3 regions of the Kitasatospora sp. NPDC015121 genome follow, and region 2 is predicted to be linked to each of the others. Evidence: riboswitches for the same ligand, from Rfam matches in the RefSeq annotation. Region 2 holds a riboswitch; each other region holds the start of a gene.

Region 1 (2,190 bases), on a different contig from region 2:
TCCTCGGTGGGCGGCGGGACGCGGCCCTCCTCCCAGCCGAGGACGTGTCCGGGCAGCAGGCGCACGCCGTGCGCGGCCAGGCCGTCCGCGACCTGGTCGACCGTCAGGCCGAGGGCGGTGCGGTGGGCGCGGGCGGCGGCCGGGGAGAACGGCACCGGGGCGGGGACCGGCGGCTGTCTGCGTCGCATGCCTTCCGACGGTAGGGGCGGGGGCGGGGCGGGCCACAGGCGCGGATGGCACGAACCGGGGCGGCGCGGGGGGCCGGGCGGCTGGACGATGCGACGAGGCGGGCGGGAGGGGCGCGAGCGGCTGCGGTGGCCGTCAATTCGCCTTGTGCGCACGTGGGTTGGAGCGGGCGGGGGCGAAAGTCCGGGGTGGTGGCCGTGGTGGGTCGACGCTGTCCGGCCGGTCCGGGTGGACGCGCCGGGAGCGCTCCCGTGCGCTGTCCCCGGGTGCTGCGCGACGGCGTGCCGGCCGCGCCGCGGCCCGTGGTGCGCACGCCCTGAGCGCGGTGCGTCCCGAGCGGGGTTCCGAAGTCCGTCCTGAGCTGCGCCCTTGGCCGTGCCGACCCGGTCGGCGGGGTCTCGGCCGGGTGTGACCAAACCCTCCACCGCCTCGGTTGACTGCCGCGAAGCGGGCGTGGTGGGATCTTCGGGCCAAACGGAGGCAAGCAGAGGAAGCCGGTGCGAGTCCGGCGCGGTCCCGCCACTGTGACCGGTCACCCCGCGCGGGGGTGACCGGAAGTCAGGAGACTCTGGCCCCCGTTCCGTCGATCCAGGGCGCGGACCCTGAGTGAGGACACGACGCCATGCGGGCTGCCCCGTACCTGGTGGGCGCGGTCGCGGGATACCTCGCGGACGCCCGGCTCGGCGACCCCCGGCGCGGGCATCCGGTCGCCCTGTTCGGCGCCGCCGCGGCCCGGTTGGAGGGCCGGCTGTGGCGCGACCACCGCGGGGCCGGGGCGCTGCACGCGGCGCTCGCGGTCGGCGCGGTCGCGGGCGGTGCGGCGCTGGCCGGCCGGGTGGTGCGGCGTTCGCCGGTGGCGGCGGGGGTGCTGGCGGCCTCGGCGACGTTCACGGTGCTCGGCGGGACGTCGCTGACCCGGGAGGCGACCGCGATCGGGCGTTCGCTGGCGGCCGGTGACCTGCCGGCGGCCCGGGAGCGGCTGCCGCACCTGTGCGGGCGCGACCCGTCCGGCCTGGACGAGGGCCAGGTGGCGCGGGCGGTGGTCGAGTCGGTCGCCGAGAACACCGCCGACGCGGTGGTGAACGCCCTGGTGTGGGGCGGCGTCGCGGGGGTGCCGGGGCTGCTGGCGTTCCGGGCGGTCAACACGCTGGACGCGATGGTGGGGCACAAGTCGGCGCGCTACCGCCGTTTCGGCTGGGCGTCGGCCCGGCTGGACGACGTCGCGGGCTGGCCGGGGGCCCGGCTGACCGCGCTGCTGGCCGTCGCCGCGTCCGGCGCCCCGTCCCGGGCCTGGCGGGTCTGGCGGCGGGACGGCTCCGCGCACCCGAGCCCCAACGCGGGCCAGGCGGAGGCCGCGTTCGCGGGCGCGCTGGGCGTGCGGCTGGGCGGGACGCTGCGCTACGGCGAGCGGGTCGAGCACCGGCCGGTGCTGGGCGCCGGGCTGCCGCCGGTCGGCGCGGCCGACATCGAGCGGGCCTGCCGCCTGTCGCGGCGGGTCGGCGCGCTCGCGCTGCTGACGACGCTGGGCGCACGGGCGCTGGGCGGGCGGGCGCTGGGCGCGCGGGCGCGCGGGTGAACCCGCCTCGGCGTGGGCACGTGCGGCAACTGACTGTGACAACGCGGGATTTCGACGTGCTGCCTTCCGCCGCGCGCGGTTCCTCGCGCCCCTGTCGGGGCGCCTCGAAAGGAGTTCTCCGGTGAACGGCGCGCTGTTGGTGGCCGGTACGACCTCGGATGCCGGGAAGAGCGTGGTGACGGCGGGCATCTGCCGCTGGCTGGCCCGGCAGGGGGTGCGGGTGGCGCCGTTCAAGGCGCAGAACATGTCGTTGAACTCGTTCGTGACGGCCGACGGGGCGGAGATCGGGCGGGCGCAGGCGATGCAGGCGCAGGCGGCGGGGGTGGCGCCGGAGGCGGCGATGAACCCGGTGCTGCTGAAGCCGGGCGCGGACGGGCGCAGCCAGGTGGTGCTGCTGGGCCGGGCGGTCGCGGAGGTCGGGGCGCTGG
Region 2 (2,190 bases):
TCCCGGTCTCCGCCGTCTGGATGCCGCTGGAGCGGGCCCGGGAGCTCGGCGCGCTCGCCCTGTTCGGCGAGACCTACGGCGAGCAGGTGCGGGTGGTGGAGATCGGCGGCCCGTGGTCACGCGAGCTGTGCGGCGGCACCCACGTCGACCACTCCTCCCAGATCGGGGTGCTCGCGCTGACCGCCGAGTCCTCCGTCGGCGCGGGGCTGCGCCGCGTCGAGGCGGCGGTCGGGCTGGAGGGCTTCGGCTACCTCGCGCGCGAACGCGACCTGGTGGCCCGTCTCGCCGAGCAGCTCCAGGCTCCGCGCGCCGAACTCCCCGACCGCATCGCCGCGTTGACCGCCCGGCTGAAGGCCGCCGACCAGCAGGCCGAACGCCTGCGGCAGCAGGCCCTGGAGCGGCGCGCCGCCGGGGCCGCGCCGACCGCGCAGGACGTCCGGGGCGTGCTGCTGGCCCGGCTGACGGAGAGCGGTGACCCCGGTGACGCCCGACTGCTGGCCCGGGCGGTGCGCGACCGCCTGCCCGCCGACCGGCCCGGGGTGGCGGCCGTCACCGGCAGCGGCCCCAAGGGCGGCCACCTGGTGGTCGCGGTCAACCGGACCGGCCGGGACGCCGGCCTGTCCGCGGCCGACCTGCTCCGGGAGGCGCTGGGCGGCCGGGGCGGCGGCAGCGCCGACACCGCACAGGGCGGCGGCCTGAACGAGGCCGAGACGGCCCGCGCGGGCGAGACCCTGGCCGCCGAGCTGGCCGCCCGTGCCTGAACCGGCCGCGGCAACGGGCGTCCTCGACCTGCTCGGAGCGGGACGTAGAGTGGCCGGTGCAGCTGGTTCGCCCCGCCCTCCCGGGCGGGTGCGTCGCAAGAGGGAACCCGGTGGGAATCCGGGACTGCCCCGCAGCGGTGAGCGGGAACGACAGCCGTCACAGGCACTGGGGCCCACGGGCCCCGGGAAGCGACGGCCGGTAGGTGGCCGCCCTCCTTCGAGGGCGGGTGGCCGTGCCCGCGAGTCCGAAGACCTGCCGCTGCCCGCGGACCGCGGTGGTCCGCGGCCCCACCGCGACCCCGAGGGCGGGCGACGGCGACGGCGGGCCGCCCGGCCCGGCCGCCTCGTCCGCGCGTTCGGGTCCGTGAACTCGCGAAGGAGAGTTCCGTGAAGCGCACCACCTGCTCCGGGGTGACGGCCCGATGACGACCTCACCCGTCCCCACCCGCACGCCGGCCGAGTCCGCCGTCACGCTCGCCCACATCATGAGCGAGCACGACACCAACCTCTACGGGACGGTGCACGGCGGCGTGGTGATGAAGCTCATCGACGACGCGGCCGCCGCGGCCGCGGGCCGCCACGCGGGCGTCCCGGCGGTCACCGCCTCCGTGGAGGGGATGTCCTTCCTCGCTCCCGTCCGGGCCGGTGACCTGCTCAGCGTCCACGCACGGGTCGAACGCGCCGGGCGCACCTCCATGCACGTCTCGGTCGCCGTGACCTCGGAACGCTGGAACCTCACCGGCCCGGTCGCCGACGTCGCCACGGCCCGGCTGGTCTTCGTCGCGATCGGCCCCGACGGCCGCCCGCATTCCGTCCCGGCACTGCTCCCTGACGGCCCGTAACACCCGTCCGGACAGATCCTGGCGGTGGTTTGTTCGCATTTGCCATACTCGGCGCACCAGGAACCGAAGGGGACTCAGTGGATCACCGAGTGGTGGCGGACCTTCCCGCCGGGGCGGAGCGGTCCGGGCCGGACGAGGAGCAGGTCAGCCGTCGGCTGCTGCGCGAGGGCGGCAGTCGGTGCACCGAGCCGCGGGTGCGTGTCCTGGAGGCCGTCCGCTCGCACGGCGGACACTTGACGGCAAGTCAGATCCACGCCCGGGCCACGGCGGGTGGGCGCCGCATCGACCTCTCCACCGTCTACCGGACGGTGGAGAGGCTGATGGGGCTGGGCCTGCTGCACTCCCTGCACGGGCCGAACGGCGAACTCACCTTCGGCATGGTGGGCGAGCCGCACCACCACACGGTGTGCACCGGCTGCGGCGCGGTCGGCGAGTTCCCGGTGGCGCTGCTGGACGACGGCCTGTCCGCGGCGGCGGCGCACACCGGGTTCCGGGTCGAGGCGCTGGTGCTCAGCGGCCGGTGCTCCGACTGCCCGGGCACCGGTTGACGCGACGTCCGACCTTGGCGGCGGCCCTCGCGGCCCAGC
Region 3 (2,190 bases), on a different contig from region 2:
GACACCGTGCACCGCCCGACCGGCTACCCCTTCGACCCGGACCTGGCCGACCCGCGCCGCCGCCGGTCCGGCACACTGTCCGGATGCAGCCCCCGCTCGTCCGCCGCGCCCTCGACCACGACCTCGCCGCCGCCGGGGAGGTCACCGTCACGGCCTTCGTCGGCGACGGCCACACCCGTCCCGACTCCCCGTACGTCGAGCGCCTGCGCGACGCCGCCCGGCGGAACCGGGAGGCCGAGCTCCTGGTCGCCGTCGACGGCGCCGGAGCCGTGCTCGGCTGCGTGACCTTCGCGCCCGGCGGCACCCCCTGGGCGGACGTCGCCGGGCCCGACGAGGGCGAGATCCGGATGCTCGCGGTCGGCCCGGCGGCCCGCGGCCGGGGCGTCGGCCGGGCGCTGGTGGAGGCGTCGATCGCCCGCAGCCGGGAACTCGGACTGGGCGGGATGGCGTTCTCCACCCGGCCGGGGATGACCGCCGCACACCGGATCTACCACGCCCTGGGCTTCGTCCGCGCCCCGGAGCGGGACTGGTCGCCGGCCCCCGGCACCGACCTGATGGTCTACGCGACGCGGTTCTGAGCCGGCGCCGGCGCCGTTTTCGTTGTCTACGCGCGACGCCACCACCGCGACACGCGCCACTACATCTGGTGCTTCCAGTTCCAGCCACCACAACATGTATGCTCACTCTCGCTGTCGACGCAGGGGAACCCGGTGGAAGTCCGGGACTGCCCCGCAACGGTGAGCGGGCTGTAGTCGACGCCCGCGCAGTCCGAGGACCTGCAGACGGTGTGCGACACGGCATCCCCGCAGACGCCTTGTGCAGCACAGCTTTGCCGTCCGGTCTCGCGGGCGGACCGGGGGTGGGTCTTTCGCGCGCCGGAACGCGTTCTCGTTCCCTCGTGCCGCCTTCCCCTGGCCGCGTGCGGTCCCGGACACCCGAGCCACGTCCGCCGCCGCCACAGGAGAGAGTGCGCCTTGACCGTCGCCGCCTCAGTCACCCTGCCGTCCCAGGGATCCGCCGACGCCTTCACCGACCCCGGTGCGGCGTTGCTGCGGCTGCTCACCGACCGCAGCACCGACCTCCCCCAGGTGGACCCCGGCCACGTCGCCGCCGCCGCGCTGCGCGGCCGCCACGCCGGTTCGGACTTCGCCGAACTGCGCGGGCTGGCCGTGGAGGCCGCCGCGTCGATGATCGCCGAGGACCCGCAGTACTCGAAGCTGGCCGCCCGCCTGCTGGCGCTGGAGATCCGCGACGAGGCCGCCACCCAGCAGGTCACCTCGTTCTCCTCCTCGGTGGCCGTGGGCCACGCCGAGGGCCTGATCGGCGACGCGACCGCCGCGTTCGTGGCCCGGCACGCCGACCTGTTCGACTCGCTGGTGGACGAGGCGGCCGACGACCGCTTCGAGTACTTCGGCCTGCGCACCGTGCAGTCCCGCTACCTGCTGCGCCACCCGATCACCCGCAAGGTGGTCGAGACCCCGCAGCACTTCCTGCTCCGCGTGGCGGCGGGCCTGGCGGTCGGCACGACCGAGGAGTCGGTGCGCGAGGTCGCCGAGCTGTACACCCTGATGAGCCGCCTGGAGTACCTGACCAGCTCGCCGACGCTGTTCAACTCCGGCACCCGGCACCCGCAGATGTCCTCCTGCTACCTGCTGGACTCGCCGCTGGACAACCTGGACTCGATCTACAACCGGTACGCGCAGATCGCCCGGCTGTCCAAGCACGCGGGCGGCATCGGCCTGTCCTACTCGCGGATCCGCTCGCGCGGCTCGCTGATCCGCGGCACCAACGGCCAGTCCAACGGCATCGTGCCGTTCCTGCGCACCCTGGACTCCTCCGTGGCGGCGGTCAACCAGGGCGGCCGGCGCAAGGGCGCGGCCTGCGTGTACCTGGAGACCTGGCACGCCGACATCGAGGAGTTCCTGGAGCTCCGCGACAACACCGGCGAGGAGGCCCGGCGCACCCACAACCTGAACCTGGCGCACTGGATCCCGGACGAGTTCATGCGCCGGGTCAACGCCGACGCCGACTGGTCGCTGTTCTCCCCGGCGGACGTGCCGGAGCTGGTGGACCTGTGGGGCGCCGAGTTCGACGAGGCGTACGTCAAGGCCGAGCTGGCGGGCAAGGCCGTGCGCACCATCCCCGCGCAGACCCTGTACGCCCGGATGATGCGCACCCTGGCGCAGACCG

What was found. A riboswitch is a leader RNA that binds a small molecule or an ion and turns the genes downstream of it on or off. The one in region 2 is predicted to bind cobalamin.
Region 1: linked by a shared signal. The riboswitch ahead of ACZ3J7_RS18330 (cobalamin biosynthesis protein) and the one ahead of ACZ3J7_RS38320 (acyl-CoA thioesterase) in region 2 are both predicted to bind cobalamin.
Region 3: linked by a shared signal. The riboswitch ahead of ACZ3J7_RS21725 (ribonucleoside-diphosphate reductase subunit alpha) and the one ahead of ACZ3J7_RS38320 (acyl-CoA thioesterase) in region 2 are both predicted to bind cobalamin.

What each region holds. Positions count from the first base shown of each region.
Region 1 is NZ_JBVHEH010000011.1:210,206-212,395, reverse strand. Features, by position in the region: gene ACZ3J7_RS18335 (XRE family transcriptional regulator) at 1-188, opposite strand, end outside; cobalamin riboswitch at 648-777, shown strand; gene ACZ3J7_RS18330 (cobalamin biosynthesis protein) at 809-1,762, shown strand; gene ACZ3J7_RS18325 (cobyric acid synthase) at 1,884-2,190, shown strand, end outside.
Region 2 is NZ_JBVHEH010000049.1:27,470-29,659, reverse strand. Features, by position in the region: partial or broken gene alaS (alanine--tRNA ligase) at 1-761, shown strand, start outside; cobalamin riboswitch at 807-1,036, shown strand; gene ACZ3J7_RS38320 (acyl-CoA thioesterase) at 1,184-1,603, shown strand; gene ACZ3J7_RS38315 (Fur family transcriptional regulator) at 1,696-2,151, shown strand; gene nicT (Nickel transporter NicT) at 2,114-2,190, opposite strand, start outside.
Region 3 is NZ_JBVHEH010000014.1:35,795-37,984, forward strand. Features, by position in the region: gene ACZ3J7_RS21720 (GNAT family N-acetyltransferase) at 84-578, shown strand; cobalamin riboswitch at 673-798, shown strand; gene ACZ3J7_RS21725 (ribonucleoside-diphosphate reductase subunit alpha) at 975-2,190, shown strand, end outside.